3 regions of the Petrimonas sp. genome follow, and region 1 is predicted to be linked to each of the others. Evidence: riboswitches for the same ligand, from Rfam matches in the RefSeq annotation. Region 1 holds a riboswitch; each other region holds the start of a gene.

Region 1 (10,995 bases):
AAGAAAATTTCATTTATGACTTTAGCGGCATCTGCATCCACCTGACGGTTAGTAACCACAATTCCGCCGAAAGCAGAGATAGGATCAGCCGCTAGAGCTGCATCCCAGGCTTCTTTTACCGTACTCCGACAGGCCATGCCACAAGCATTATTGTGCTTCAGAATAGCCAAGGCTGTTTCATCAAAATCGGCAATCAACGAAACGGCGGCGTCTATGTCGAGCAGGTTGTTGTACGAAATCTCTTTGCCGTGCAACTGCTCAAATATTTCATTAAAGTTACCGTAAAAAACGCCCTTTTGATGCGGATTTTCCCCGTATCTCAATGTTTTGCCACTGTCGGCAGAAATCCGCAAAACGGGGCTTTCGCCCTTGTCGAAATAATTAAAAATAGCCGAATCGTATCCCGATGAAACGGCAAAGGCTTCCTTGGCAAACCAGCGCCGATCCTCAATGTCGGTATTTCCGCTTTTCTTTTTTAACAGATCGAGCAACGGTTTATATTGCTTCATGGAAGCCACAACAATCACATCTTTAAAGTTTTTGGCAGCCCCGCGAATAAGCGAGATTCCGCCAATATCTATTTTCTCGATAATTTCATCTTCGGGAGCTTGTGTAGCTACGGTTTCTTCAAACGGATATAAATCAACGATGACCAGGTCTATAGAGGGAATATCATAGGATTTGATGATTTTCCGGTCCTGCTCCTCGTCACGGCGGTACAGAATTCCCCCGAAAACTTTAGGATGCAGTGTCTTTACCCGTCCGCCTAGAATAGATGGATAGCCGGTAACATCCTCCACCGATTCACACTCATAACCCAACGACTGGATAAAATCACGGGTTCCCCCCGTTGATATAAGCTTTACGTTTAAACTGTTCAGCAATTTCAATATCTCCTCCAGGCCGTCTTTGTGGTATACCGAAATGAGTGCCGAATTTATTTTCTTTGACATCAATGATTATTTTTTTAAAGAATACAAAGGTATAAAATCTATCGGTCATTTTTGTGAAATTGGAGTTTGTTTTATGAATTTTTGAGAAAAAGAAGCTGTTCGGGGTTGTGCGACCGGATGGCGACCGCTTTTATCATGCTTTTTTAAATAATTATGCAAAGTATAGCAATTAATCAGTAGAAAAAAAAGAAAATATTGTCACTTGAATTTAATCAAGGAACTATCGAAATTAAAATATATAAATTTAATAATCAGAAATATAAAAAATAAAAGCACCTATGTTGATAACTTTTCCGGAAAACTTTATTGGTTTTCTAAAAAAGTAAATTTACCTTTGTGGTAACATTTGGTTTTTATTCATAGTTGTCTTTATGAATAAAATAAAAGGGAATGCCGTGAAAATCGGCAACAGTTCCCGCTGCTGTAAGCTCTTTTTTTGCGTGCTGAACAAACACCTCCATAGCCACTGTTTCGATAAACCGGAACGGGAAGGCGTTCAGACACGGGAGTAAGTCAGAAGACCTGCCAGATGTATTTATATACTCTTTTTGATGTCTTTCGGGTAAAAAGACGGTTAAAAATTTGATATCCCTATTTGTTATTTTAAAAACTGGCAGGTTTGCAGGTTTCAAGGGCTATTTATCCAATTATCTAAATGTCTAAATATGGGCAACAAAGAAATTTTTATTGTAAAACGAGACGGGAAAAAGGTTCCCTTCTCCATCGAGAAAATCAGAAATGCCGTTGCAAAAGCATTTCTGGCGGTAGGATCTTTCGCCACCGAAGAGGACTTTATCACGCTCCTCTCCCACCTCCACATTTCTGACGGCATGACTGTGGAAGAAATTCAGAACCAGGTAGAAACAGCGCTGATGAGGGAAAAATACTTCGCCGTTGCAAAAGCATACATGCTCTACCGGCAGAAACATACCGAAACACGTGAAATCCAGAGCAAGATGAACTTCCTGATGAACTATTGCAACGCACAGAACGCAGCAACGGGAAGCAAGTTCGATGCCAATGCCAACGTAGAGAAGAAAAACATTGCCACCCTCATCGGGGAATTACCCAAAAAGAACTTCATTGACCTAAACCGGAAAATGATCACCGACCGTATGAAGGAGATCTACGGGAAGGAGCTTGCCGACAAATACATCGGTATGCTGAACGAGCATTTTATCTATAAAAACGATGAGACCAGCCTAGCCAACTACTGTGCCAGCATCACGATGTACCCGTGGTTGCTGAACGGCACCCTTCCCATCGGTGGCAACTCCATGCCCCCGACCAACCTGAAATCGTTCTGCGGTGGGTTCATCAATATGGTGTTCATCGTGTCGAGCATGCTCAGCGGCGCCTGCGCCACGCCCGAGTTCCTGATGTACCTGGACTATTTTATCCGAAAAGAGTACGGCGACGACTATTTCGGGCGTTCCGGGGACGTGGTGGACCTGTCAAGGAGGCAACGAACAATAGACAAAATGATTACCGACTGCTTCGAACAGATCGTTTATTCCATCAACCAGCCTACGGGAGCACGTAATTTCCAGGCGGTTTTCTGGAATATTTCCTACTACGACAGGCTCTACTTCGAAAGCCTGTTCGGGGAATTCCTTTTTCCCGACGGATCACGCCCCGTATGGGAATCGCTCAGCTGGTTACAGAAACGATTTATGAAATGGTTTAACAAGGAACGCACCAAAACCGTGCTTACCTTTCCGGTGGAAACGATGGCATTGCTCTCGCGGGAAGAGGATGTGATCGATACAGAATATTCCGATTTTACCGCCGAAATGTATGCCGAAGGACACTCTTTCTTTACCTATATGAGCGACAATGCCGACTCATTATCGAGCTGCTGTCGCCTGCGCAACAAGATTCAGGACAACGGGTTCAGTTATACATTGGGGGCCGGCGGAGTGTCCACCGGATCGAAAAGCGTGCTCACCATCAACCTGAACCGCTGCGTTCAGTTCGCAAAACGTACGGGACAACCCTACAGCATTTTCCTTGAAGAGGTGGTGGACTTGACACACAAGGTACAGACCGCCTATAACGAAAACCTGAAGATGTTCCAACAAAAAGGGATGCTACCGTTGTTCGACGCGGGATACATCAACTTGGACCGTCAATACCTTACTATCGGTGTAAATGGGTTAGTGGAGGCGGCTGAATCGCTGGGGATAGCCATCAACCACAATCCTCAATATAAGGCCTTCGTACAGGAGGTGCTCGGGATCATTGAGCGATACAACAAAAAATACCGGTCGAGAGAATTGATGTTCAACTGTGAGATGATTCCCGCGGAAAACGTGGGCGTGAAACATGCCAAATGGGACAGGGAGGACGGTTATTTTGTACCGCGCGACTGCTACAATAGCTATTTTTACCGGGTGGAAGATCCATCGCTGAACGTGATCGACAAGTTCCGCCTGCATGGACGGGACTATATTGAGCACCTGACGGGCGGATCGGCGCTTCACCTGAACCTGGAGGAACATCTCTCAAAAGCACAATACCGACAGTTATTGCGCGTAGCAGCCCACGAAGGCTGCAACTATTTCACCTTCAACATTCCAAATACCGTATGCAACGATTGTGGCGTCATCGACAAGCGCTTTCTGAAAGAATGCCCCGGATGCAGATCCCTGAATGTGGACTACCTCACACGCATTATCGGCTATATGAAGAGGGTGAGCAATTTCTCGGCTGCCCGGCAAGCGGAAGCGGAAAGAAGACATTACGGAAAGCCGGACACAACAGAGAAGCCTAAAGAGGAACCTATTATTTATTAAGGTTATACATTAGCCGCAAGCATACCAAAGCTATGTTTGAGAATGAGATGCCAGAAAGGTATTACAGAAAAGCGGACATTTCAACCATAAGATAATTTTTATGCTTAAATATACAGACTATGATATTGTTTTTCAAGAGATTCCCGACGAGGTGACGTTAGCCGTCAACCTGTCGGGTTGCCCGCACCGCTGCAAAGGGTGCCACAGTCCTCACCTGCAGCAAGACATAGGGGAGGAACTGAACGAAGGAGCCCTTTCGAGACTGCTGCAGCTCTATGAGCATTCAATCACCTGCATCTGTTTTATGGGGGGCGATGCTCATGCCGAAGAGGTATGCCAGCTGGCAAACCATATCCGGATGGGTTGGAAAGGAAAGCTTAAAACGGCATGGTATTCAGGAAACAGTAACCTGCATCCTATGGCTACTGGTCGTTTTGATTATGTGAAAACAGGCCCCTATCTGGAAGCACTGGGAGGGTTAAACAAAAAAACAACCAATCAACGGTTGTACAGGTTTACAGGCGGCAGTTTTAAGGACATTACAGCAGAAATGCAGAAATAAAAAAACTCTCTACTTTTTATTTATTATTTTGAAAAGGCATTCCAAGTGATTGGCGTGCCTTTTAGTTAACTCTGCTCATAAAAAACAGCCTACAATCACTTGCCGGCTGCGTAGAGCGGTGAGTAGAGCCGCTTAAAATAGAGAGAATGAAAAATATTATTCGGAAAACAACTTCACTTCTACCTCATCGTTGACATTTTCATTAGCGTAAAAGTTTCCGTTGTTTATATTTTCATTAGTATTGAGTGTTAGAAAATAATTCAAGTCGTTTATAGAGTTATCCATCAGCCTTCCCTTTACGACTCCCTTTCCCGTAAGAAAAGTGTTTTCCCAAATGCTTGAGACGGCCTGTTTGGTCTTTTTAATCGTCTTGCTGCGTACAACAAGTTTCTCTATAATCCCCGACAAGCTTCCAGCAGATGCTTTACACAAGTCACGCACAAAACTGTCAATGGCTAATAACAACTCCTCTTTATGCCGGTGCGCATTCTCTATATTGTTTTCGTTTCCTCCGTAATGCGCAACAAGCATTTCCACAGCCGAGGGAGACAAGTTGGACAATACCATATCCGTAAACTTCTCCGCATCGGGAATGCGGATTATCCCCTTAAGCCATCGGGGTAAATATACAGGCAAGGATGAATGATATTCACTGATAAGAGCCGATATCATCTCATTAAAGCCTACATCAACCATCTTTTTCGCATAAGCCTGGAAATTCATACCCGAAGGAATAGGAAAATCTATACTATCCGTTAATTTTGTTTGTATGTCCAGATGGTTATTCGAAAGATCAATCACCTGGTAAGGACACGGATAAGTCACAACGGAGCCTGTCTCAATATCGTAAAGATAATTGCTTTTTTCATCTTCGATTCGGGCAATATCCGATGCATGAAAGTGTCCGGTAAACACAACATTCAGGCCGGCTTCCATGAATGATTGCTGAACCCATTCGAAATTATCGACGAGGTAAGGGCTAGCAAAAAAAGACTGATGGTCGAAATGTTCCACTACTCCGTGATGCATCATGGCAATCACTTGTTTTCCCAATAACTTAGCAAGCCGGACTTCATTTTTTATCCAGTTCATGGTTCCAGGTTTTACGGTACCGTGAGTGACACACGAATCTTTTTTCGCACCCCGGGAGATAAAAGTGTTGTCGCGATATTTACAGGCATCGATACAAATTATCCTTAACCCCTCGACAGGTTCATTTACGTAAATCAACGAATGTTCATCCAGACTGAGAGCGCTGTCATAGCCGTAATCCGAGTAAATATCTTTAAATTCAGCAGGTGTAACCGATCTAACCTTACGGGTTTCGCCTCCGTGAAAGATTACGGCGTCGGGGTTGTCGATATCGTGATTTCCGGGAACCACCAATACCTTCACTCCTTTTTCCCTGAGCGGAGACAAGAGTTCCACCACTCCACGGTGACTAACCAATTCTCCGTCTTTGGTCAGGTCGCCGGGAATAAGGACTACGTTTACATCCTCGCACAACAGATTCTCAACCAATTTCCGCAACAAGGCGTCGCTTTCGAGAAGAAGTTTTCTGTCGCGCCGTAAATAATCTTCCAGCGCTTTGCCTTTCTCAACAATCAGTGCCGGATACGTGTAATGCAGATCGGATATCACACCAATTCGGGCATGTTGTGCCTCAACGGAAAAAAACGAAGTGATAACCCAAAAGAAGAAAACGGATGAAACGGTTCTTTTCATTTTGTAGAAATTGTAAATTTCGTACAGTAAAACTACGCAATGAATGTTACGATCCGCTTACTTTTTCATTAAGATATAATGAAGATTTAGCTACAGAAATGTTAAGGGTAGATCTGATAACGTCGTCATACCTGGCAGACTACACGCCATGATGTAGTTTTAAACAGTTTTCCCTTTTTTGCGATTTTAGCCGTATAAAATAATATATCTTGCGCTATTTACAATAATTACTGCGTGAATTATATAAAATAATTTAAAAAACCAATGTTAATTTGTATTATGTTTGTTCATGAATTTATCCGTAACGTTAAAAGGGACGATTGAAAAACTTATATAACTGAACACATTAGATTTATAGCATGAAACATAAACCTAAATACTGTTTATTCTATGATAATCATACGATGAAGGCTATTCCCGATGTGGGAGAAAACTTTGATGTAGAAACTTTTACCGATAGAATCAGAAACTGTGGAGTCGATTATCTCGTGTTTCATGCTCGTTGTAATCAAGGGCTTGCATATTATAATACCCGGATTGGGACAAGACACCCTTCCTTAAAATACGATCTTTTCGGCAAATTGTCAGAAGCTTGTCAACGAAAAGGGATTGCATTGGGAGCATACTTTAATGCGGGTATTAGTAGTGAGGAAGGATTGCAGCATCGGGAGTGGACAACCTTGTATTTCGATGGCAGGTCGTTGCGTGAACCACGTTTTACGCCGCATGTCCGTACCATGTGTTACAACTCGGGATATAGGGATCATCTGATTGAAATGATAAAAGAAGTACTTTACCAATATCCCGTTGGGGGACTGATGATTGATTGCTTAATCAATTATCCCTGTGTATGTCCTGTCTGTGTACAAGAGATGAAGAAAAGAAATATGGATTGGTCGGATTTAAGCGCGGTCACTCGTTTTGCGGAAATTTCAGCAGTACGTTTAGCAAAAGATATTGCGGAGGAAGCGATGAAAATAAACCCCGATTTACTTATTTCCAATAATTATCCGAGTTACGAAGAGTTATTGGGAATAAATACCTATTTCGATGTGGTGTCTTTACCGGCATCGGATAGCGGATACGAGTTTATGCCTGTGATGGCCCACTATTTAAGGACGCTGGGCGACTATCCGGTTTTGAATATGACGGGCCGGTTTTACGATTGGGGGGATTTTGGAGGATTACGTCCCGGGGAAGCCATCAAGTCGGAGTTGCTTTACGGGTTGGCCAACGGGATGCGTCCCAATATCGGAGGCCATTTTCACCCCAGGGGGGATCTCGAGAATGCCGTCCTTGACAGGGTGGAAAGAATATACAGGGAACTCCAGACCATGGAACCCTGGTTCGACAACGCCAAGAACATAACTGAAATAGCCATCGTCTATCCAAAGAAAATTGCAAACATACGGGGCGACAGACAACTCAAAAGCGCGGTGCGCATGTTGAGCGAATTGAAGCAGCAGTTCGATGTGGTGACGCTGGCATCGGACTGGAGCAAGTACAAGGTGCTGATCTTTCCCGACGACATTCTCTTTGACGAGGAAACGGCAAGACGCGTGAAGAAACACGTCAATGAAGGAAAGGCGGTCATTTCAACGGGGTTCTCCGGCCTTGATCCGGAGAAGAGACATTTTGTGCTCGAACAGGAATGGGGCATCAAATTTTTAGGAGAAAATCTGTTTGATCCGGCTTATTTTACCGTAGGGGAAAATTGTAATGAAGGGTTGCCGGACATGCCGCTCTCTTTATACTCCAACGGCATTGAAGTGGAAGCCTCCGGTAAAACAAGAACGGAGGCACGTCTTGTAAAACCATATCATAACCGGGATTGGGATGGGGAATATGCTTTCTATTATAATCCGCCAGACAAGGTGACGGAGAAGCCGGCGCTTACAATTAACGGGCAGGTGGCCCATTTCAGCCACCGTATATTCTCCGGGTATTACGATAAGGCATCCGTGGAGTTAAGAACAGTCTTTTCCAACGTGCTCGACCGGTTTCTTGCCAAACCGTTAGTAAAGACAAAAAATTTACCGTCATTCTCCCGGGTTTTTGTCACGGAACAACCCAAAAGAAGAATGGTGCATTTGCTTTCTTATCTGCCCGAGATGAGGGGAAATACGCAAATGATCGAAGAACCCATTGAACTTGACAACATAACCCTATCCCTTCGCCACGATGATAGAAATTTCAAGAACATCTACCTGGCACCCGAAAAGGTGAGGCTGTCTTATACCCTTGAAGGTGATTATGTCCATATCAACGTACCTAAAAGCAAAGGATACTCTCTGCTGGTTATCGAAGAATAAACAAATAACAAACATATGCAGTTATGAAAAAAATTATTATTCCATTATTTGTATTGATTAACATCATTTTAATGTCATGTGTGCAAAAAAATGAAAGTGGCAACCTCGAAAATGACGTTGTAATCGAAAATGAACAATTTAAATTAGTTATCGGTAATAATGCCGCTGCTAAGAGTTTGAAACTGAAGTCTACCGGCGAGGAGTGTTTGATGCAGGGAGAAAATATGGCAATTATCTCAGTGACTCAGGAAAGGCCGTACCACAATGAAATAAAATTGGGTCACCCCAATAAGAAAACGACATACCAGGCCGATACTATTTATCGGGAGGGAGACAAACTCATTGTTGGATTTGAATTAATTCCGTACAAAGCGGTTATTCAAGTCAAGGAAACACCTGATTATATAGGTTTCAGCCTTTACGATTTTATTACGGACGGCGTTTATCCCTCGTACCTTAAAATAACTCCTCCTCCCGCTACTGAAGTATGTATTTTACAATTACCCATCCGTAACCGGGAGAATTTTGGAGAATGGCTAAATGTCAGTTGGGATAATAAGGCTGCTATTAATGTGTTAGCCACAGATGAATACGCCTATATCGATTTTGAGAAACGAAACGGGTATAAAATATTGAAGGCAAGTGCCATTAAGGATATAAAATTTAAAGGCACCGGGGCTGCATTAATTGTTTCTGAATCCGATAAATTGCTGGATAATATTGCTCAGATAGAGAATGACTTTAATCTGCCCAAAGGCGTAGAAAGCCGTAGAAATGATTTTATCAATGCTTCATACTATTGGACGGCAAACATAAATCCAACGAATGTCGATCAACACATCAAATACGCCAAGATGGGTGGTTTCAGGTTGATGAATATCTATTACCCCAGTTTTGAAGGAGGAGGAGGATACGGTATCATTGGAAGTTATGAAATTGACAAGACGTTATATCCCAATGGAAAAGAAGATCTTCAGAAAATGTTGGATAAGATTAAAGCGGAAGGTATCATTCCGGGTGTTCATTTTCTTCATTCACATATCGGCAGAAAGAGCCAGTACGTAACTCCCGTTCCCGATTACCGGCTAAATCTCGTAAAAACATTTAATCTGTCGGAAAACCTGGGAAGGGACGATACGACTGTGTATGTAGAACAAAATCCCGAAGGATCCGTCATGGCGGAGGGATGCCGGGTTTTGAAGGTAGGAACGGAACTTATTTCATATGAGAATTTTACTACTGTACCACCTTATAAATTTACGGGATGCAAAAGGGCGATCGATAACACTACGGTGAACAGCCTTCCCAAGGGATACTCCATTGGTATACTGGATGTCAGTGAATTCGGCGCTACCAGTGTTTATATAAACCAGAAAACCAGCTTACAAGATGAAATTGCTGAAAAAATTGCGGCAATTTATGATGCCGGATTTCAATTTTTCTATTTTGACGGTTCAGAGGGGGTGGATCCTCCATTCGGTATCAACGTTGCTTTAGCGCAGTACAGGGTATTTAAACGGTTAAAACCCCAGCCTTTATTTGCAGAAGGGGCTGCTAAAACACATTTTAGCTGGCATATGTTGAGTGGAGGAAATGCTTTTGATGTTTTCAGGCCGGAAGTATTGAAGGAAGAAACAAAAAAATGGCCGGCAGAAGAAGCTCCCCGGATGAGACAGGATTTTACACGAATCAACTTCGGATGGTTGGGTTATTGGGTTCCAAGTGAGACAACCGTAGGAACACAACCGGATATGTTGGAATACGTTACCAGTGTGGCAGCGGCCTGGGATTGTCCGATTTCCATTCATTCTAATCTTGAGGCATTTGAAGCTCATCCAAGAACTCCGGACAACCTGGAAGTAGTGCGAAGATGGGAGGAGGTCAGAGCGAAGCATTGGCTCACGGAAGAGCAGAAAAATGAGCTGAAAAATACGGAACAAGAGCATCATCTATTACTGAATGAACAAAATCAATTTGAGTTGGTGCCTTATGAGCAAATATCCGGCGCGGCGGGAAACAGCAAAGAAATCAGGGCTTTCATATTCCAGAGAAAGGGAGAGTATTACGTTGTTTATTGGCACATATCCGGAAATAAGAAACTGGAATTACCAATAGACAATAATAATGTAAAACTATACGAGAACCTGGGACAGGAAATTAACTTAATCCCCAGTCAAGAAAACCAGACAATAATCCCGGCCGACAGCCGTAGATACCTGAAAGTGAATGGAGTAACAAAAGAGCAATTAATAGATTGTTTTGTCAAGGCTAAAATTCTCAATTAAAAAACCTGTCGTAAAGTTAGATTTCTAGAGTGGTTTAAACAAAAAGAATTAACCCCTCAACAAATACATCTTTAGTAATTATTCAATTTCTTAAATAAGAATAATAAAACAAACGTCAAACATGAGATTTTCTATTGTCTTACTTATCATAGCCAGTGTTGCATTAAACATAGATGCAAGAACAAATGATAACAGGGATATCGTCATTGAAAACGATCAAATGAGATTTGTTATCGGGGAAGATGGAATTGCCAAAAGTCTACTGTATAAACCAACCAATGAAGAATGTCTTTCGCAGCAATTAAACATGCCTGTTTTCTCTGTCACTCAGGAAAGGCCATTCCACAATGAAATAAAACTGGC
Region 2 (10,995 bases), 110 kb from region 1:
TCTTGCAAGCCGGATACCTTCCAGTTCCGATTGTATGGCGGACAACTCTTCGGGAAAAGTATAGGCCAAGGCTACATCGGAATTTCCGTAGCAAATTCCTGGGGGCATATTTACGCGGGTATGTCTTACCAAATAAAGTTTCATCGGTTAAATTAAGGAAATCAGTGCTGTGTAAACAAGGTAGAATGCAATTTCACAAAATTGTTGCAGTGTCCCCAGGACATCTCCCGTGAATCCGCCGATTTTCTTCTCCACGTAGTGTTTCAGCGCGAAGAGGATAATTGCGTAGACAATGGCTGCAACGGCACTTACAAGCGGAGGAATAAAGACCAACGGCAGCACCCCGAAAACGAACGCCGTAACCACTGTCGTTCGCGATAAAGACAGGCGGGAATGCGCTGATTTGCTGTTTTCTGTGCGGGCATAGCTAGACGATTTCATCAGGGCCACCGCCACAAAACGGCTGGAAGTGTGCGCGGCGATCAGCACCAGCGGAACTTTTTCAGGGGTGATGGATGTCAGCAACGAAAACTTAGCCAGGAGTAGCAGCACGAGCGAAATAACGCCGTAGGCGCCCACGTGGCTATCCTTCATAATCTCCAGGATACGTTCCCGGGTGTAGGCTCCGCCAAATCCGTCAAAAAAGTCGGAAACACCATCTTCATGCAGGGCACCGGTTACGGCTATCATAGAAATAAGGGCTGCCGTGACCGAGACTCCCTGTGAAAAAACGAGCATGAACAGCATAAATACAGATGCGCCGACAATCCCAACCACACTGCCTACCAGCGGAAAATAACGGATCGATTGCGCCAGGTTTTCTTCACTGTAGTCGATTTTTCCTGCCGGGATGCGGCTGTAGAACTGCAGCGCGTGAAAGAAGAGGTTGAGTTGCTGTTTCATTGTTCCGGCTTACCTGTTTTTCTCTACGTCAAACACAGCGGCATCTTCAAAGCTTGCCATTTCATTCAAAAAAAGTAATGCCGACTGCAGAACAGGATAAACCAGCGCTACTCCCGTGCCTTCTCCCAGGCGAAGGTCGAGATGCAGTACAGGGTCTCCCTTCATGTATTCTACCATGGCCTTGTGCCCGTGTTCGTTGGATGCATGGCTGAATATCACGTTGTCGAGTACATCGGGCTGCATCTCGTACGCGGTTAAAAATCCAGAGGATGCGATAAATCCATCGGCAATAATAAGCATGTTCAACCGTTTGGCCTCCAATACACCGCCGCAGATCATGGCTATTTCCAATCCTCCGAAAACAGCGAGGGTTTCAAGCGGCGTTCTTGGATTATATTTTGCGGTTACTTGTCTCAGCACATTGTATTTGTGCCGTACCCCTTCTTCGTTTAATCCCGCACCTCGTCCCACACATTCGTCGAGCGGGATACCTGCAAATTTGTGTAGTAACAGTGATGCCGGTGACGTATTTCCGATACCCATTTCCCCAAAACCGATGATGTTGCAGCCGCGTTCAAACTCCTGGCGTACACATTCGGCGCCTTTATCCATTGCCTGCCGGCAGAGTTCGATGCTCATGGCCGGCTCGTGTATCATGTTTTTTGTGCCGCGGGCCAGCTTGCGGTTTTCCACGTTACACCCCGCGGGAAAATCGTAATCTACGCCGGCATCGATTACACGCAGGCGGATGTTGTGTTGCCGGGAAAATACGTTGATGCCCGCACCGCCGCGTAGGAAATTCATGACCATTTGCCAGGTAATTTCTCTGGGACAAGGGCTTACTCCTTCGTCGACAATGCCGTGGTCGGCTGCGAAAACAAGAATAGCAGGGTTCTTCAACTCCGGGGTGAGTGTGTTCTGGACGGTGCCAATTTTCAGCGCGAGTTTTTCGAGTTTTCCCAGGGAGCCCAGTGGTTTGGTACGGTTGTTTATTTTTCTTTGTAATTCTTCCTGTATCATAATTGTTTGATTTATCATTTTATTTGTACGGGGATACCCGAAACCATAAAAAACACTTCATCCGCAGTCCTGGCTATGTGTTGGTTTACCCAACCCTGCAGATCGGTAAAGTGGCGGGCGGTTTCACCGGGAGCGTGCAGGCTCATGCCTATCTCGTTGCTTACCGCGATAAGCGTGAAATCCTGGTTGATGAATCTATCCCATTCGGCTTTTGCTTCTTCCAATGAGGTCTCCAGGTTGAACCCGTTATCGTGAAAGATGTTGGTGAGCCACAGCGTCACGCAATCCACCAGCACGGTTTTACCGTTGAAATCGTGACGACTCAACAGTTTTTCTTCTTCGACGGTGGTCCAGGTTTCGCCTCTGTCGGCCTGGTGCCTCTGGATGCGTTTTTCGAAGTCCTCATCCCAGTGCCGGGCGGTAGCCAGATATAGCGGATCGGTAGCGTATTTTTCTGCCAATCGTTGTGCGAATGAACTTTTACCCGAACGTTGTCCGCCTGTTATGAAAATTATTTTTCGCATGGTTGTTTTTGCTTTATGGCGGAGCAGACATCTTTTTTGTATATCCATTCCACCGTATCGCCTGGATTTACAGGGTATCGAAAAGCGAGTTTATGTGTACTTTCGTTATTCACGGTATAGTACCACGCTTTTTTACCGGCAACGGTACTTATTCCGTTGATGGTAGATACAAAAATATAATCTTTTACCGGATGTGTTGTTACATTGGCGCAACTTTGTACGGCCAGCATGGCCGTCATTCCTTCCTGCCAATTTACCTGAAAGGCTTGGGAAAGCTTTTCTTCTCCGTAATTTATGGTTACGGTAACTTTTTCCTGGGCTTGTAGAGTTAAGACAAGCAGGCTTGTTGTCAATAAAGAAATAATTTTTAGTTTCATGATTTTTTTATTTAAAAGAAATAAGATGCATGACCCATAATGTTCCGTCCCGGCATGTTGTATCCGTCTTTCTCGGTGTAGTTTTCATCGAAAAGGTTGGAAACGGAGATGCCGATACGGGCTTTGGGGGTAAGATTGTAGAAAGCCGAATAATCGAAAATAAGATGATCTGAAAATTGTAATATCTTGTCGGTTTCTTTGTAACCCCCTTTTGTATAGTAGTTTTCTTTCGTAATCAGAGGCCTTGCTCTTGAAAAACCGTCTCTTTCCAACCGACGCCCTTTATATCTTGCATGCAGGCGGGTGGTAAAACCTTTGCGGTTGTCGTAGGAGATTCCGAAATTACCGTTGGTTTTATTCACAAACAAGAGGTCTTTCACTTTCTCGGTTGCGAATTCTGTAAATGTATTGTTGAACATGTAGGTTAATCCTCCGTATATTTCCACTTTGTTGTTCCACCCAACCAGTTGTCCTATATTTATCGAACCTATAAACTCCAATCCGCTCATTGATGCCGATTTCGCATTTTCATAATGAGTGGAATCTGCTTCATTGCCCATACCGGATGTTCTTCGTGTTACAATTTTATTTTTGTGGGTTGTGTTGAAATAGGTTAGGTCAAAATAAAATGTATCCCGATAATACCCCATTCCTCCTTCGTAGGTGATTGACGTTTCGGGTTTCAAGTCTGCATTTCCCACATAGGCCATCCTGAATGGCCACTCGCCAACCAAGGTATTTACCTCATAAAAGCCCGATGTGGCAAATGCGTCGGGAATACTGAATGCTTTTCCCACACTTGCATGGACGTTGAACCCTTTAGGCAGGTTGTATTTTAGTCCCAGAGATGGAATCAGATAAAAATAATTGTCCGAGGTGCTCTTATTACTCAGGCTATCATGTTTGAAGATTTTATACCGGATATAGTTTGCTCTTAATCCTCCATTTATGGATAAGTCTCCCAACTCGTAATTTGTTTGAACAAAAGCCGATAACCGTTGATTTCTGTTGTTTGGCTTATAGGGGCTTGCTTCATTTCCTTTTTTTGATTGGCGGGTAGATTGATAATCCAGCACATCATAGTCCATGCCTGCCAACAGGGTTATATGATTGAGATAATACGTATTGTTTGTTCTCACACCATACTCACTCACATCATCCTTAAAAGAGATGAAATTGGTTTTGTCGCTTGCCGCTGTTTCGTAATTCCAGTTTTTTTCGTTGGAATAGTAAGGTGCAATGATTAATTTGTTGTTTTCAGACGTGTGTGATATTTCGCTGAACAGATTGAGTCTGCCGATATCTTTTTTGGATGCAATCTGAGTGAAGTAATTTCCGGGTGTTTCCACATCCGAAGCCAGGTTGTAGAACGACGATACAGACACGTTCCATTGGTTGTTCACGGAATAGTTTAGTTTTCCAAAGAGTTGAGACATCTGAAACGTGGTGTTCGGATACACATCGCCATATGATTTTTCGTCGAGGATGAGCTTCTCCGTTTTGGATATTTTCAACAAATTTTTTCCGCCTATACGGTAATCTTTTTGCTGTATCTGGTTCGAAAAACCCACGACGACACCAACTCTGTCAGAAAGCATGCCCGCCGCATTGGCATCGAACGAAGTTGTGCCAAAACTTCCGCCTTTGAGCGAAACTTCCCCGGTTTTTTGTAACGTTGCTTTTTTTGTGATGATGTTTATTACGCCTCCCATGGCATCGGTTCCGTAGAGAACCGAATAGGGGCCTTTGATCACTTCGATACGTTCAATAACCGATGTGGGTAAGGTTGTTAAATTGCTTGTCCCGGATGGTAATCCGTCAATCATTACAAGGGTATAGCTGCGTGCGTGCGCTGTAGGTGAAAATCCCCTCATACCCACGGTGGCTGACGCACCGGGATATTGAATCATGTCAAGATTTGTTGCTCTCTTTAGAAGCTCAGCTGCATTTTCGGCAGGAATAGACACGATTTTGTCTTTGTCAATAATTTCCACTTTTTGTGGAATACTTTTAAGTGGCAAGTTCATTCGTGTTGCCGTAACAACAACCTCGTCGAGATCGTAATCCTTAACGGTCTCCTGGGCTTGTAGCATCCCTGCAAAAGCAAGCAGGGCCGCAACTCCCGATAAAATTTTTTTGTACATAAATAAAAAAATTTACAGTTAAACAATTAATGATTTGTGTAACCATAAACTTTCGAGAAGGAAAAGGGAATGGCAGGCATGCCATAACCTGATTGGGTCTTGTAGAAAACACCTTGCTTTTATCCCCGAAAGCGTATGATAGATGATGGCTTTCGGACAGGTCTTCCGGCTCGTTTCTGTTTTCTGATGCCTTCCCATCCCGGACAACGGAACAGTGACAATACAACTCAGAAAACATTTTGAAACATACGGCTGCGGGTACAGCTTTGGATTCTTCCGCTTGAGGCGGGATTACCAAATTCCATGATGTCTAAAAGCAGGTACAAAGGTAACGTTTTATTTTAATTTCAGAAAGAAAACCCTTTTTATTAAATAGAGAACCTAGTGGTTCTGGTCTTATAGCTCGTTTAACTCTCTTAATCTTCGTTCCGAGACAGGAAAGACCACCGGTTTTCCCGATACGGGATTTATTTTTACAACCACAACGGTATCGTAAACATGCTCGATGTTCTCGTATGTAAGAACGTTTTCGGGACTCCCTTTCCTGTGGATTCTACCGTTTTTCATCATGATGAGGTAATCGCAGTATTCGGCAGCCAATGTTAAGTCATGCACAATCATGATCACGGATAATTTCAGCTCATCGTTAAGTTTTTGCATCAGGTTCATGAACTTCACCTGGTGGGTGATGTCGAGGTGCGACGTGGGTTCATCCAGCAGTAAAAGCGCCGGATTCTGGCAGAGTGCCGAAGCAATGCTTGCCATTTGTTGTTCTCCTCCGCTCAGTTCAGCCATGGATTTGTCGCGAAGCCGGTACGTATTGGTCAACTGCATGTAGTGATGTGCAATATCTATATCTTCGGCCTTGTCGAAAAACTGAAACGGTTTCCTGTAGGGCATTCTTCCCATCAATACGTATTCTTCGACCGTGATGTGGGTTGTTTCCGTAAATTGCGATACAATAGCGATTTTCTGTGCTTTTTCGCGGAGCGTCAACAGCGATAAATCCCTGTCTTCGAACAGAACAGATCCGGAGCGTACGGGAAGGTCGCCGGAGATACCGCGGAAAAGTGTGGTTTTCCCCGATCCGTTAGGGCCAATGATGCCGGTAAAGGTGCCTTCAATTAAAGAAAAGCTGATACCGTTTATAGAAAAGCCGTTCTTGTAACCACACGAAAAATTATTTAATGTGAGTAATTCTTTCATATTCGCAGCAGTTTAGAGCGTTTTTGAGAACGGCTTAGTAAGACAATAAAAACTACTCCTCCCACAATTCCTGTAATTACGCCGATAGGTAATTCGTTAGGAGAAATGATGGTCCGGGCAATAATATCACACAATATTAAAAAAATACTTCCGCTTAAAAAAGAGGAAACCAGCATAATGCGATAATCCGAACCTACAAACAGGCGGACAATGTGAGGAATAACCAATCCAACAAATCCAATAACTCCTCCAACGGCGATACAGGCACCGGTGAGGACAGAGGTAATAACAAATAAAATACGAATAGTGGCATTGGAATTAATGCCTAAATGGCGGGCTTTTTCCTCCCCCAGGCGTAGCGCATTGAGTGGCATCACAAACAGATAAGAAATAAGCAGGCAAACGATTGACAAGACAACCATGGCTCCGATCATGGCGGTATTGGATTCGTTGAGCGATCCCATAATCCAGAAGACAATGCCGTGGATGTTTTCTGTCGCTGTGATGGACATTAAAAACATCATCAACGAGGACGAGATAAAACTGATCATAACACCGATAAGGAGCATCCTGTTCACACTCAGTGCACCCTTTTTCAAACTTAATGTATAAACCAGAAATATGGTTGTAAATGCACCGATAAATCCGGCAAGCGGCAAAAGTAGGATGTTAAGCAAGTGTAATCCTGCCACGATGGCAAACGTAACACCCAGGGATGCTCCCCCCGATATGCCCAGTGTGTAGGGCTCCACCAGGGGATTGCGGTAAATTCCTTGTAATATGGCGCCGGCCAGGCTCAGGCTCCCGCCTATGGCAAAGCCAAGCAATGTGCGCGGAATACGAATGTAAAACAACACGCCGTACTCCATGCTCTCCTTATCGGCGAGAATTTGCGGAATTTTTTTATAGGGTATGGGGATTTCGCCAATGCTTAGCGATAGAATTATGACAACAGATAATGCTACCAAAAACAGAAGAACGTAGATGAACCAAATGAGTTTTTTAGACATATTCTTGCTATTACAATTCTCAAATCATCAATACTCTATTCCTTCGCGGCTAAAAACGCCTTTATCGTAGGGATGTTTTATTTTCCGGATGAAACTCACGTAATCGGCCAGATCCATAACATTCGGAGTGGCTCCTCTTCCCGTTAGGATGAGTTCCGTATGAGGAGGCTTGTTTTTCATAAAATCAATTAAGGTATTTTCTTCCAGGTAATTATCCCTGACGGAGATAAGTATTTCGTCGAGAATAAGCATGTCTGTCTGATCGTTTTTCAGCATCCGGTTAAGGGTGTCGATTGCTTCGGAAACCTCGCGCTTGATTGCGTTTTCGTCAATACTTCTATCCAGGTGCGGATGTCCTTTTGCAAAGGTGAATACCTGAGCGCCAAGCTTCTTCAGGCCATCAATTTCGGTATATCCGTATTTTTCAGGCTTTTTGTGAAAAGAGCAGTAAACCACCTTTAATCCGCTTCCCAATGCACGTATGGCCAATCCTACCGATGCCGTTGTTTTTCCTTTTCCGTCACCGGTATAAATATGTATAAGTCCTAAGTTATTCACAGTCTGAAGTTTTATTTGTTTATTATTTTTTCCAAGACTTCCATTGTTTGTACAAAAGTAATGGGAGTCGGTTGACAAGCAATGTCCGACTCAATAATGTGTATCTGTTTTTTTCTTGATGCTGTCAGTTGGGAGTACCTGCTCCAGGTGTCTTTTTCTTCTTTTCCTACGATACCCATGGTGACTATAAAAATATAGTCGGGATTTTGGGTTATTACAAATTCACGGCTCACCGAACCCCGTTTCAAGGTTTTTGCTATATTTTCCGCTCCTAAAAAATTCATGTAATCATCCATAAAAGTATTGGGCAACACCGAGAATAGAGGATTAGCGCCTATTTGAAAAAACATCCGGGGCTTTCTTCCCCATTTTATTCCGGATGAGATGTTTTTTATTTTTTGCTCGCTTTCGAGCACTATCCGGCGGGCTCTTTCCTCTTTTCCTATAAGTTTACCTAGACGAATAAACTGGCCGCAGATTTCTTGAAACGATTTAGGTGACTGGAAAACCTCTACTTTTATTCCAAATTTTCTCAACGTTTCAATGTCTTGAAGATCAGTAAATCCCGAAACCAATACTAAATCGGCCTTCAAGGCAATGACTTTTTCGAGATTGGCCTTTACTGCAGAAGCCACAACCTCTTTTTTATCTTCTTTGGCCGCCATGCAGTAGCTGGTACAGCCTACAAGATTGTCTTGGGCATCCAGGTAATAAAGGCTCTGCGTGAGAGAGGGAGCAAGCGATACTATTCTTTTATACGGGGTTTGGGCAAAAGAAACAACAACGTAAAAAAGGAGGAGCATGCCTGAAAAAAATCTTTTTCTCATATCTGTTATCTTTACTTGATCTCTAAAAACCAATGGTTATCGTCTTCGGTTATGTCTCCTTTCTCAAAAAGAATCGGCGCTACAAAGAGAGGCCCGTCAAAGACAAATGTGTGGTATTCTCCGTTTTCCCCACAAGGATCGGTGGCGGGAAATGTATGTATATCGGTTAAAAAATTGTTGTCGATCAATCTGCCCAGAAACGATTTAGGTAATTTTTCTTTTCTTACGGATACGACGATGGTTTTAAATCTTTCCGTAATAAATTGTTCCATAAGGCCGGAAGTGCTTTTGCCCCAAAGCGGGAAAACGGCAGAGACGCCTGCTTCGCCACAAACGCGCTCAATCCATGTACGATGCTCTTGCAGGTAGATATCCCCAAAAACGCCAGCATCTACACCTTCTGATTTTAAACGGGCAATGGCTTCTTTCATGTTTTTTTCGTAATTGCCTCTTGATGTGGCTTTTTGTAGTAAAGGAATGTTGAGCCGGGCTGCCTGTTTGCGAATCATAGCGCTGCTTATTCCGTGAGAATGCGGTTGACCGTTTCCTTCGCCGGACATATTTAATAAACAAACTGCCTGGTTTTCGGGATTTTTCAAAAAATGATACAGCGCATGCATGCAATCTTTGCCGCTGCTCCAGGAAACAAATGCTTTCATTTTCTTTTTTAAAATACAAAGGTACAAAATATCAATTATTTTCTGCAGGTATCTTTGAAGGTTGTAGAATTGGTTGTGGTTTTAACCCGAGATGACAATCGTAAAAGAATGTAATTTTACGATATGAAATGTTTTCTAAAAAGACAGCGAATATGAAAATTTGTCAGTTTGAAAAGTTATTTTATCAAAAAATTGACATGCATTTTTTTTGGCACAGAATTCGCATAGAGTCTTGTGTCTGACGACAAATTATTAGAACTAACATCATATAATTTATTTAAATTTTGTATCAATATGAGTATTAAACCATTAGCAGACAGGGTGCTGGTAAAACCGGCAGCTGCAGAAGAAAAAACAGTAGGTGGAATCATCATTCCAGACACAGCAAAAGAAAAACCGTTGAAAGGTGAAGTTATTTCAACAGGAAATGGAACAAAAGACGAAGAGATGGTCGTGAAAGCCGGTGACAACGTCTTGTATGGCAAGTACGCCGGTACGGAGATTGAACTTGATGGTGAAAAGTATTTGATTATGCGTCAATCGGACATTCTGGCAATCCTTTCTTAAAAGGTAGTAATGAGTAATGGACTCAAGACTGTAACGGTCTGAAGTCAAAAATCTAAACATCTAAAAATCTATAATAAATATGGCAAAAGAAATTAAATTCGAAATGGAAGCACGCGACTTGCTTAAGAAAGGCGTGGATTCATTGGCAGATGCAGTAAAAGTAACATTAGGGCCCAAAGGGCGTAACGTGATACTCGACAAAAAATACGGTGCACCGCAAATTACCAAAGACGGTGTTACGGTCGCAAAAGAAATAGAGTTGGAAGACTCTTTCCAAAACATGGGAGCTCAGTTAGTAAAGGAAGTAGCTTCCAAGACCAATGATGATGCGGGCGATGGTACAACAACGGCCACTGTTTTGGCACAATCCATCATTGGTGTTGGCTTGAAGAACGTTACTGCAGGTGCTAATCCGATGGACCTGAAACGCGGTATCGATAAGGCTGTTGCCAAGGTGGTTGAAAACCTGAGGGAACAGGCCGTTGAAATTGGTGATGACCTTAAGAAGATCGAAAACGTAGCTAAAATTTCTGCCAATGGTGATGAGGCTATCGGTAAGCTTATTGCGGAAGCTATGCAAAAAGTGAGTAAAGAAGGTGTGATCACGGTTGAAGAATCCAAAGGTACGGATACGTACGTAGATGTAGTAGAAGGTATGCAGTTCGATCGCGGATATATATCTCCTTATTTTGTAACTGATACTGAAAATATGGAAGTTCAGTTCGAAAATCCGTTGGTATTGGTACACGATAAAAAGATTTCAGCCATCAAGGATCTTCTTCCCATTCTCGAAAAAGGAATTCAAACCGGCAAACCGATGTTGATCATTGCCGAAGATATCGATTCGGAAGCATTGACAACGTTGGTTGTAAACCGTCTGCGTGGATCGTTGAAGATTGCTGCTGTAAAAGCCCCGGGCTTTGGAGACCGTCGTAAGGAAATGTTGGAAGATATTGCCATTTTGACAGGTGGAACCGTGATCTCAGACGAAAAAGGACTTACCCTTGAAAACGCTACACTCGATATGCTCGGAAGTGCCGAAAAAATCACTATCGACAAGGATACAACTACTATTGTTAACGGCGAGGGTGACAAAGATGCCATCTCCAACAGAATAGGACAAATCCGTTCACAAATCGAAAAAACGACTTCCGATTATGACCGCGAAAAATTACAGGAACGTTTGGCTAAACTGGCCGG
Region 3 (10,995 bases), 460 kb from region 1:
TCGCCTTTTGGGGTGATCTTTTGAAACGTTGCCGGCACCGTTGTATAGTTGCCTACCGAGTACACATAAACGTCGCCTTCCTTATCGGCATAGACCCTTTTGGGATTTAAACCGACCTCAATCTTTTTCGTTTCCGTAAAGCTCTTCAGGTCGATTACGCTAACGGTTTTGTCGTAGTTGGGAAAATTCATCCCTCCCGAGTTTGCCACGTAAATGTTGTTGTTGGCGATACAGATGCCTTCGGGATCTGCTCCCACCTGCACCGAACCGTCTATGCTCAGCGTTGTGGTGTCGATGCGGGTGACGGTGTCATCGTGTGAAGTGACATACACTTTTCCTCCGTAAGCCGCGGCATACCGGGGTTGCTTTGCCTGGTTAGTAGCGGTTTTCATCGGGATCTGTTTCAGTGATTTCCCCGTGTTAGCGGCAATCACCTCAACGGTGCTGGACGAGTTGACCACAACGTAGATTTTGGCTCCGTACCGGATGGCGTCGTTGGCTGTGTCGCCCAAACCCCTTTGGTTGACAGACGTGAAATAATCCTTGGTCAATACCTGTTTATCAAAGTCGTAATGCGCAAGCGACGCGCTGTTGTCTCCGTAAAATCCTTCGGAAAGGATCAGAATACGCTTGGCTTCCTTTGCCGGAAGTTCAGTTTCATCGATAACGGTCTCGGGCGTGCAGGCCGTAAAAAACGCAGTTGTGAGCAGCAGAATAAATACAAAATACTTCTTCATTTATTTAAATATTTAAAAGTTTATGGAAATGGTTCCCCTGAATGACCGTCCCGGCATCGGGAAGTTGCGGACGATCTCGTAGTTCTTGTTTCCCAGGTTGAGGGCCTCGACCGACAGGCCGATCCTGTTGTGTTTTATCTCAACACTCTTCGACAGCGAAATGCCGTGATCGGCATACCCGCTCAACCTGTTCTCCGGCATGTTCTGTGCCGAGGTGTACCGTGTTCCCGACCACAGCAACGTGTAAGCCGCGTTTAGCCAGGGCGTTTCCACAACAGCCCGGCCCGAACCCGAGAAGCGGGGCGTATAGGGCAATTGATGGTTATAGGCTGGGCTGCCGGGGTTGGACTTGTTTCGGGAATCCTGAAAGGTGAACGAACTTCCGGCAAGCAGCTTTACCTTGGAGGAAAGCGCAAAAGCACTTTCCAGCGCAATGTCCACGCCGCAAATCTCCACCGAGCCAAAGTTCATCATGCTCCACTCGAAGATGTTCCGGTTGGGGTAGGCGACAATCTTGTTGTTGATCTTGTTGAAATAGGCATCTGTGGTCATTGTCAGCAGCAGGAGCCGGTCGCCCGCGGACGTGGAATAAGTGAACCCTATGTTGACCTGATGCGTATCTTCGGGTTTCAGGTCCCGTTTCCCCACGCGCGAATAATACAGGTCGTTGAAGGTGGGTAGCCGGAAAATATTTTTGTAGAACGCCCTCAGGCGGAAATCGATCGCTTCGAAAGGCTGGAACGTTAGGCTGGAGTATGGGGAGAGCCTGTGCCGGTTGTCTGCAGCCGTACCCGACCGTACGTGCTCCGATGTCTGTGTGTAAAGGAGGCTGGCCGTGGCCAGGAGCCGGTCGGAGACGTACTTCGCGGCAAGGCTCGAGAGTGAGGTGTAGCGGGTGGGGTAGGCAAAATCCGGCAGATTGGCCGACATGTTGTTCATCACGACATCCGTTGATGCTGAGAAAGAGAGGTTCTCCAATGCCCTGAACAGGGCCGAAACCGATCCGTAAAACTCGTTTTGCCGGTACCTGTTTTCCAGTTTCCCTTCCGCATTTAAAAATTCCGGATCGAGGTAATACACATAGCCGTGGTTATACTTGGCATTTGCCTGTAAGGCCCACCGCCCGGAGAGGTTGTTGAGGTAGTGTGCCTGCGTGAAAAAGGTGTTGTCCCGGAGCCGTTGTTTGGAAAAGCCGGACGTGTTGTAGAGGATGGTGGCTCCGGGCAGTCCGCGTTCCGACTGGTAGTAGTAGGTGCGCAGGTTTCCGCTGCTTTTATCGGAAAAGTTGGCGAACAGGGCACCCTCCAGCCGGAGGTTCTTCACATCGGTATTTTCGCGTTTCTCTACCGATGAGCTGTCTCTTCCGGCCTCACCGTAATGCAAGATGTACGGGTACTCACCGTTAGCGGACAGCCATTCGCCGCTCAGCGATGCCGATAGCTTTTCGTTAAGTTTCAGGTTGGTGGAGACTGCCGGGTTGAACATGCCGAACGATCCGGCTTTGAGCGAAGCCCTCCCGTTGACCTTTTTTCCCGGGCCTACCTGTGGTGCGGCGCTCTGGATGTTCAGTACCGAGGCTGACGCGAACAGCCGGGCCGGTTGAAAGATGTTATCGCTTTGTCCCGAGTTCAGGGAGATCATATCGACGTTGTCCAGGGCAAACCGGCCGATATCTATTTGTCCCGTTTGTATGTCGTTTATGGTAAAGCCGTTGTAGTTCACCGCCGTGTGGCTGGCACCGAGGCTACGTACCGATACGGCCTTGAGCCCGCCGATACCCCCGAAGTCCTTCACGGTAACGCCGGGAAAGTGTTTAACCACGTCGGACAGCTGCAACGCATTGAGGTTCCGGATCGATTTTCGCAATAAAATACGCATCGGAGCCGATGAGCGGATTTCCCGGTCGCCATACCTCTCCGTCACGACCACTTCGGGCAGGTGCTGCAAGCTGTCGAGGCTGGTCTGCGCCAGCAACGGAGTAGTTACCGCATAAAGTGCGGCAACGATTACTGCATTTCTTTTTAAAACATTCATCTTATACCGAATTTTTAATTCCGGTAAAGCATTCTGAAAATGAAGCGCGTAAATAAAAAAGATTCTGTTCGCGAGTCGTTTTCAAGCTCTATCCCCCGAAAGCCATTAACAGGTGCGAAACGATGGCAGGTCTTCTGACTTACTTCCGTGTCCTGAACGCCTTCCCAAAACCGGTTTTCGAGCTTCTTTCCGAAGCTAGTGCCTCCCTTGTGGGGAAGCAGGAGCGGGTTTTAGTGGCAAAAGGTGATCTGTTCAGCACGTGAAACGAAGCTTACAGCAGCGGGTCTGTTCAGGATTTTCACCTGATTCCCTTTTCATTACGGTTCCGAAGCCAAATCTGGAACGCGTAACACCAACATTTCGAGGACAAAGATAGGTAAAAAAAAGTGGAAAGAAAATAAAAAAATATATCTTTGTGTTGAGTTATGAATGAGAAACTTAAATACAGTGTGGCCGGGCATCTATTCTGCATAGAAACCCCCGACAGGGCACGTACTACCGGAATTATGCCGAATTACACCCCTTTCCGGGTGGAAAATAGTTCCGGCGATGATTTTTTGTTCAGTTTAAGAGGCCACCGGGAGGTTCATCTGCCCGAATTTCCGCCGGACGATACGATGGAGTGGAACGGCGTGGACTATCGGGTGTACCACTCACCGGAAGGGATGGTTGTCTCCATGAAACAGGGGGAGAAGGAACACCGGTTCTTTGCTCCGGCAGACTGGAAGGAGGTGGTTTGCGATCTCTCGTTTACCGATAAAAACGAAGCCGTCTTTCTCAATAGTTTCCTGAGGCTGGCCTTTGGCGTGACCTCCATCCTTGCGAACCGGACCATCAAGATTCATGCCTCCGTGACGGAACTGAACGGCAAGGCGCTGGTTTTTTTAGGTAGGAGCGGAACGGGAAAAAGTACCCACAGCCGGCTGTGGAGAGAGTTTGTGCCTGGCTGTACGCTGCTGAACGATGATGAACCGCTGATACGCGTGTTCGAAGACGAGCCGGTAAGGGTTTACGGAGCTCCCTGGAGCGGAAGCACGGCCTGCTTCAGGAACGCGTCCGCGGAGGTTGCCGCTTTCGTCCACCTGTACCAGAGCCCCGAAAATCGGTTGACACGGCTCAGGAACGTTGAAGCGCTCTCTTCGTTGTATGCTTCGGCGGCGATGCTCCGGTCGGATGCCGGTAATAAAGACCGGGTGCTGGATGTTGTTGCGGCTGTTTTGCAACGTGTACCGGTTTACCGGCTCGATTGCCGGCCGGACTATGAAGCTGTGTCATTAACCCGCTCGTTATTGCCGTAAGAATGGAATCCCTGATTGTCCCGAACGAGGTCTTCTTTTCGCATATTCTGGAGGAAATTGAAGCGCGCCGTGCGGTGAGGATTCCGGTAAAGGGAAACAGTATGCTGCCTTTTATCCGCCCGTTGACGGATCAGGTCGAACTCTCGGAATTAACCGGGCAATCGGTGACAAAAGGGAATATCGTGCTGGCCAGGACGAACGGGAGCAACTATGTTGTTCACAGGATCGAGAAGGTTGAAGGGGAGGTGGTGACGCTCAGGGGCGACGGTAATCTGTCTGTCCGCGAGCGATGCGACAAGGGAAATGTCGTTGCGGAGGTGACGGCTGTTTATAAGAAGGGAAGGAAAATCAGCAAGGGAAGCCTTGAATGGAACCTGGCAAGAGATTGTTGGTTTACGAGCCCGTTGTTACGAAGGTTTTATCTGGGAATTAGCAGAAATATGAAAAAAATATTTTTTTTATTCACCGTTCTCGCATTCCTGGCAGCCTGTTCAGGGCCAAAAGGGATGGTGAAAATTGAACCGCCGCAGGAAGATTCGGTGGAATACGAGCTGATTGTATTTGATCCGGGATTTGAAACATGGTACACACTCCAGAATTCCCCGGCCAGGTATCGTTCTCAGGAGTACTACGAAGGTTGGAACCAGCAATATGTGTCGGAATGGAATTACCTGGCGACCCAGCCCCGGAGAAGATCGTTCTTTGAGTCTATCATAGGGTATGAGCCGGGTGTGGATTATGGGTTTGAACTGAACCACAAACTGTTCTACTATTTCCAGTACGTGGAACATGTGCTGCGGATACCGATATTGCCCAACGGCCCTTCGGGAGTGATATACTGATTGAAGGGCGTATGCCGTAAACGGCTTTAATAAAAATAACAAGTCAAATGAAGATAAAAGAGAACATCAGAATCAAACAGATAGGGGATGAGTCCATCCTGGTTTCCCACGACGGGGAGAACATGAACTACACCCGCGTAATATCGCTCAACAAATCCGCGGAATTTCTGATAGCCGGAAGCTTCGGTGTGGACTTTACCGTTCAGGACTGGGCGGAAAGGCTGACGGGGAGATACGGTATCGACAAAACACAGGCCGTGGCTGATGCTCAGGTACTGGCCGATAAACTGATGAAAGCCGGTGCGATCTATGAATGAACCGGCTGTTTCTCTTTTCCTGGAGTTGCTCCGATCTGCCATCTGGAACAGGTCGGCCGATGAAGACCTGTTCCGGCATGTTGGCTCTACGGTTTGGGAAGAGGTGATCAGCCTGGCGGAATCTCAACGGGTGAGTGCCTTGTTGTACGACGGAATCATGACGTTGCCTACAGCCCTTCGGCCGGGAAAAAAGGAGGTGTACACGCTTTTTTTGCAGGCTGAAGCTATTGAGAAACTGAACAAAGGGCTGAACGACGAACTGGGGAACCTTGCGATGGAATACGGGAAGATAGGTTGCCCCTTTGTGCTGTTAAAAGGACAGGCCAACGCTATCCTTTATCCCAGGCCGGAGCATCGTGCTCCCGGCGATATTGACCTGTTTCTTTATCGGAAGGGAGATTACGAAAAAGCGAACGAATGGGCCAAAAAAAAAGGATGCCGGATGGATGCGGAAAATATCCATCATCAATCCTATGAAATCAACGGTATTCATGTTGAAAACCACAAAAACATCTGCTATTTCGGGATCAGGAAATACGACGGACTGCTGGAAGAAAAGATGCAGGAAATTATACGGAACCATCGCTTTATCGAGCTGGAAATCGATAGCTTGAAAGTGAGTGTCTTGCCCGTTGAGTTCAATGCTTTTTTTCTCTTTTATCACCTCTTTCATCATTTTATCCACCTGGGTGTCGGTGTCCGTCAGTTTTGCGATTGGGTACTGTTCATGCATACCCACTCACCGCAAATGGATAAAGAGGCGCTTACAGGCCTGGCGAGGCAGTTCGATTTGTTAAACGCCATGGAGGTATTCGCATCGGCAGCCGTCAGGTACCTGGGTGCAGATCCGGGTGTTTTCCCGTTTACTACCGATACGGAAGGAAAATTTGTGGATGTGGTGATGGATGACGTGTTGAGGGGAGGTAATTTCGGATTTTCTACCTTCAGGAACAAGTCTTTCCGGGGGAAATGGGATGCAAAATGGCACAGGTTCACCTATTCGGTAGCGAGAACGAAAAAAATATCCGGTATTGCTCCCCGGCACATAAACCCTTTGCCGGTAACTAAAATAACAACCAACCTGAAACTGCTGTTCAAAAAATAGATGTTACGTTTTCTGAAGTTTCTGACCGATATTTCCAGGGGCCATCGTAAAGCGCTGATGGTGATAACGCTGATTGGAGTGTTAAGTGTGGCCGTGTCGCTGAGTTTCGTGTGGGCCCTGAAGCTGGTTATTGATGTCGCGTCGGGAGATGCCACAGGCTCGCTGTTGCATTATTCACTGATTCTCGTCATGCTTACGTTGTTCAGGGTATTGCTGAACGTGGTGGATGTGCGCTACGTGAACATGACCGAGGTGAGGGTCGGGAATTCTATCCGTCAAAAAGTTTTCGCAAACCTGCTCTATACAAGGTGGACCGAGGCCAGCTCACTGCATAGTGGCGATGTGCTGACCCGAATGATCAAGGATACGGACGATATCATAAAAACATTGATATCCGCGATCCCGATGCTGATAACGGCTGTTTTGCAGCTGGGAGGGGCATTTCTGATTCTGCTGTTGATGGATCCGCTCCTGGCCCTTGTCTTGGGCATTGCCATGCCGGTTCTGCTTCTTTTCAGCAAACCCTATTACGTGAAGATGAGGGATTACAGCCGGCAGATAAAAGAAAGCGAAAGCTTCATCACTTCCATGATGGAGGAAAATTTACTGAATCAGTTGGTGGTGCGGACGTACGAAAGGCAGGAGGATGAGTTGGACAGGCTGGGGAACCTGCAGCGGGAACTGCAGCGGAAGGTGGAGAAAAAAACCACGGTATCGGCCTGGGCACGCTTTGTCTCGGGATTGGCATTCAGCGGCGGGTACATCACTGCATTTATATGGGGTGCCTGGGGAATTGCCGGTAAAACGATTACGTTCGGTACCGTTACGGCTTACCTGCAGTTGGTCAATCAGATACAACGTCCGCTGTACGATCTGATGCGCCTGTTCCCAACCCTGATTTCTGCCCAGGCGGCCAGTGAACGGCTATCGTTCCTGAAAAAGCTGGAGAGCGAGGAGATTGGGGAAAAACAATTCCTGGCAGGCCGTGTCTCGTTGCGTGTAGAGGACATCACTTACGCGTACGGAGACGAAAGCAGGCCGGTCATTTCCGGATTTTCACTGGATGCCGTACCGGGAGAGATGGTTGCGGTCATGGGAGAAACCGGTACGGGGAAGACCACGCTGATCAGGCTGATCCTTGCCCTGATTGAGCCGCAGAAAGGGTCGATCTCGATAAGGAATGAAGAGAGGGCGGTGACGGTGTCCCCGTCCACCCGTTCGAATTTTGTGTATGTTCCGCAAGGCAACACGTTGTTCAGCGGCACTATTCGGAGCAACCTGCTGATAGGAAATCCGGATGCCGGCGAGGAGATGCTCGTGGAAGCGCTCGATGTGGCTTCCGCAGGTTTTGTCCTGGAGCTGCCCGAAGGACTGGATACGGTTCTTGGTATGGGCGGTTCGGGGGTTTCCGAAGGCCAGGCTCAACGGATTGCTATTGCACGCTCGTTGCTTCGCCCCGGAGGAATTCTGCTGCTGGATGAAGCCACATCGGCCCTGGATATTGAGACCGAAAAAACGTTTCTGACTAACCTTAAAAAACACATTGGCAGCAGGACGGTGCTGTTCATCACCCACCATGCGGAGGTAGCCAGGTATTGCGACCGCATTTACAGAATTTAGAAACAGTTTCTTAATCCGTTTTCCTGCTTTCCAGGTAGTTTATCAGTGCTTCACTGCGCCCTTTTTCATACTTGAGGTTTTCTATGTCGAGCAGGAGTGTGGAGAGCTCGAACGACTGCGCAATGCCTTTCTTTGCCTTTTCGGGCAGGGGAATCGAGGTGGTCCTACTTCCGATAAAGCTGAGGGTAAGGGGTGAATCTTTAAATGTGTAGATGAATTTAGCCACGCCGTTGTCATCGTTTCCCGAGAAGCGGACAATCTCGTATGTAGTGTTGAGCGTGCTGAACCGGTAGTTCAGTCCATCGGTAGTGACGGGCAGTGACTCCGCAAAGGAGCCGTCTTTTGTAGCCACTTTTATCCGGTTGTGCTTCAGCGAGCCACCCGAAAGCACACTCTCGATATACATCTGTCCTTTTTCGCTTACGGCTGAACGGAGCCCGTTCTGGTGAAAGGAGCTGCTCAGCGGATATATTTTGGGGACATAATCTCCAAACTCCTGATACCTGGGGTCCCTGACGTAAGTGAAGTCGTTCAGCATTTTGGTAAGCAGCTGGTAGTTGACCGCAAGCATCGAGTCACAATAAACAATGTTCCTTTGGTTTTCTGCCATCCGCACACGCTGCATCAGTCCGAACCCCTTGTTTATCTCGTCGAACGATTGGGGATAAAGCACCTTGATGCTGTCGATCTTGAGCTTTGCCAGCGAATAGTTGCCTGCGCTAAGCGCTGATTCGGCTTCGGCAAGGTAGGTTTTGGCATTTTTACCTTTCCCTGAACAGGAGAAAAGAAGAAGTCCAAAAACACAAACAGCCGTAAAGACAAAACAATAACCGGATAACGGTCTGGGATATAATTTATTTGATAGAGTCCCTTTCATAATCAGTATACAAAAATAAGAAATAAAATTCAACGTTAAAATGGTTTTCACGCTCAATTATTGTAATTTTGCAAATCATAACAGAATTTGATTTGCTAATGGATATTTCTCGCGAAGAGATACAGGATTTTCTAAACAGAAACATCTTTAAACTTATTTCGGAAGTGGCCGACCGGATGGAGCTCGATTGCTACGTGATCGGCGGTTACGTTCGTGATTTCTTTTTATACCGCTCGTCAAAAGACATAGATATTGTTGCCGTTGGCAAGGGGATTGCCTTGGCCGAGGCCGTTGCTTCAGCGTTGGGGCCACGCACGAAGTTGTCGGTTTTTAAAAATTTTGGTACGGCACAACTGAAATACAAGGATTTTGAAATCGAGTTTGTCGGTGCCCGCAAAGAGTCTTACACCCACGATTCCCGAAATCCCGTCGTGGAGGATGGTACACTGGAAGATGACCAGAAACGCCGCGACTTCACGATCAATGCAATGGCTTTCTGCCTGAATAAAAACCGTTTCGGCGAATTGCTGGATCCGTTTAACGGACTACAGGACCTGCAGGACTTGATTATCCGCACTCCACTCGATCCCGATATCACGTTCAGTGACGATCCGTTGCGGATGATGCGGGCCGTGAGGTTTGCCTCGCAGCTGGGATTCGACATTTTCCCCGAAACGTTTGATGCGGTTGCCCGGAATAAGGAACGCATAAAAATCATATCCAAGGAACGTATTGCGGATGAGCTGAACAAAATCATTCTTTCCCCCAAACCGTCTGTCGGCTTTGTTTTGCTGGAGAAGACGGGCTTGTTGGAGATTATTTTACCAGAACTGGTTGCGCTTAAGGGAGCCGAAACCAAGGAAGGGGTGGGGCACAAGGATAATTTTTACCACACGCTTGCCGTTCTCGATAACATCTCGTTAAAGACGGACAACCTCTGGTTGCGGTGGTCGGCTTTGCTGCACGATATTGCCAAGCCGGTTACCAAACGCTGGGACAATAAGCTGGGCTGGACATTTCACAACCACAACTATGTGGGTGAAAAGATGGTGCCCAGGATCTTCAGCCGCATGAAATTGCCGTTGAACGAAAAGATGAAATACACACAGAAAATGGTGTCGATGCACATGCGCCCGATGCAGCTGGTGGAGGAGGAGGTGACGGATTCTGCCGTTCGGCGTCTGTTGTTTGATGCCGGTGACGATATAGACGATTTGATGACTCTTTGTGAAGCCGACATCACATCGAAAAACGCCGAGAAAGTACGGCGGCACCTCCAGAATTTCAGGATCGTCCGCAGAAAGCTTACGGAGATTGAAGAAAAGGACCGTGTGCGAAATTTCCAGCCCCCGATCGACGGCAACGAGATCATGGAGATCTTCGGTTTGGGGCAGGGACGGGAGGTAGGTGAACTGAAATCATTTATCAAGGAAGCTATTCTGGAGGGAGAGATTCCCAACGAACGTCATGCGGCCTATGACTTCCTGATCCGAAAAGCAAAAGAAACCGGGTTGGAACCGATAAAAAAAACCAAATCATGAAAAGTATTATTTTTGTTGTCAGTCTTTTGTGCACAGTTGCTTTGCCTGCACAAACCCAATGGCATGATCCGTTGAAAGAAGAAGCACACGTCATCCAGAACCAGGGTTGGACCCGTGAGATCGGAAAAACCTATCAGCGCCTGCCCGACCGCGCAGAGAAGAAAGTGAGAAAGGCGGTTTGGAATTTATCGGAAAACTCAGCCGGGCTGGCCATTCATTTCTACACGAACGCCGCGAAAATTGAAGTGCGGTACGGTGTGGCTGGCAGCCACGCCATGCTACACATGCCGGCCACCGGAAAGTCGGGAGTCGATCTCTATGCGATGGATTCCGATGGCAAATGGCGCGTAGCAACCGATAAATACAGCTTTGGCGATACCGTTACCTACACGTTCAACAACCTGTCTCAGAGCCGCTACCACAAGCAGGGTTTTGAATACCGGCTTTTCCTCCCGCTTTACAATTCGGTAAAATGGATGGAGATTGGAGTCCCCGATTCGGCGGAATTCAAGTTTATTCCCGTGCTCAGAGAGAAACCGATAGTGGTTTACGGGACGTCCATCGCACAAGGTGGATGTGCTTCCCGCCCGGGAATGGCCTGGACCAATATTTTATCGAGAAAGC

Evidence for each region. Region 1 has a riboswitch for cobalamin ahead of nrdD (anaerobic ribonucleoside-triphosphate reductase). Riboswitches for the same ligand answer to the same signal wherever they lie in the genome.
Region 2: another riboswitch for cobalamin. It lies ahead of AACM02_RS10410 (TonB-dependent receptor); the one in region 1 lies ahead of nrdD (anaerobic ribonucleoside-triphosphate reductase).
Region 3: another riboswitch for cobalamin. It lies ahead of AACM02_RS07875 (TonB-dependent receptor plug domain-containing protein); the one in region 1 lies ahead of nrdD (anaerobic ribonucleoside-triphosphate reductase).

What each region holds. Positions count from the first base shown of each region.
Region 1 is NZ_OY997410.1:2,378,898-2,389,892, forward strand. Features, by position in the region: gene purH (bifunctional phosphoribosylaminoimidazolecarboxamide formyltransferase/IMP cyclohydrolase) at 1-953, opposite strand, end outside; cobalamin riboswitch at 1,284-1,498, shown strand; gene nrdD (anaerobic ribonucleoside-triphosphate reductase) at 1,619-3,748, shown strand; gene nrdG (anaerobic ribonucleoside-triphosphate reductase activating protein) at 3,849-4,310, shown strand; gene AACM02_RS09905 (metallophosphoesterase) at 4,467-6,035, opposite strand; gene AACM02_RS09910 (alpha-amylase family protein) at 6,395-8,347, shown strand; gene AACM02_RS09915 (hypothetical protein) at 8,371-10,632, shown strand; gene AACM02_RS09920 (hypothetical protein) at 10,754-10,995, shown strand, end outside.
Region 2 is NZ_OY997410.1:2,488,399-2,499,393, reverse strand. Features, by position in the region: gene cobC (alpha-ribazole phosphatase family protein) at 1-144, opposite strand, end outside; gene cobS (adenosylcobinamide-GDP ribazoletransferase) at 148-903, opposite strand; gene cobT (nicotinate-nucleotide--dimethylbenzimidazole phosphoribosyltransferase) at 913-1,923, opposite strand; gene AACM02_RS10420 (bifunctional adenosylcobinamide kinase/adenosylcobinamide-phosphate guanylyltransferase) at 1,938-2,447, opposite strand; gene AACM02_RS10415 (DUF4430 domain-containing protein) at 2,435-2,824, opposite strand; gene AACM02_RS10410 (TonB-dependent receptor) at 2,836-4,968, opposite strand; cobalamin riboswitch at 5,106-5,309, opposite strand; gene AACM02_RS10405 (ABC transporter ATP-binding protein) at 5,365-6,174, opposite strand; gene AACM02_RS10400 (iron chelate uptake ABC transporter family permease subunit) at 6,171-7,184, opposite strand; gene AACM02_RS10395 (cob(I)yrinic acid a,c-diamide adenosyltransferase) at 7,212-7,742, opposite strand; gene AACM02_RS10390 (helical backbone metal receptor) at 7,754-8,569, opposite strand; gene AACM02_RS10385 (diphthine--ammonia ligase) at 8,581-9,228, opposite strand; gene AACM02_RS10380 (co-chaperone GroES) at 9,523-9,795, shown strand; gene groL (chaperonin GroEL) at 9,875-10,995, shown strand, end outside.
Region 3 is NZ_OY997410.1:1,915,768-1,926,762, forward strand. Features, by position in the region: gene AACM02_RS07870 (YncE family protein) at 1-737, opposite strand, end outside; gene AACM02_RS07875 (TonB-dependent receptor plug domain-containing protein) at 750-2,771, opposite strand; cobalamin riboswitch at 2,878-3,143, opposite strand; gene AACM02_RS07880 (hypothetical protein) at 3,197-4,069, shown strand; gene AACM02_RS07885 (DUF6146 family protein) at 4,072-4,911, shown strand; gene AACM02_RS07890 (PqqD family peptide modification chaperone) at 4,959-5,228, shown strand; gene AACM02_RS07895 (nucleotidyltransferase family protein) at 5,221-6,333, shown strand; gene AACM02_RS07900 (ABC transporter ATP-binding protein) at 6,334-7,953, shown strand; gene AACM02_RS07905 (hypothetical protein) at 7,964-8,830, opposite strand; gene AACM02_RS07910 (CCA tRNA nucleotidyltransferase) at 8,929-10,371, shown strand; gene AACM02_RS07915 (SGNH/GDSL hydrolase family protein) at 10,368-10,995, shown strand, end outside.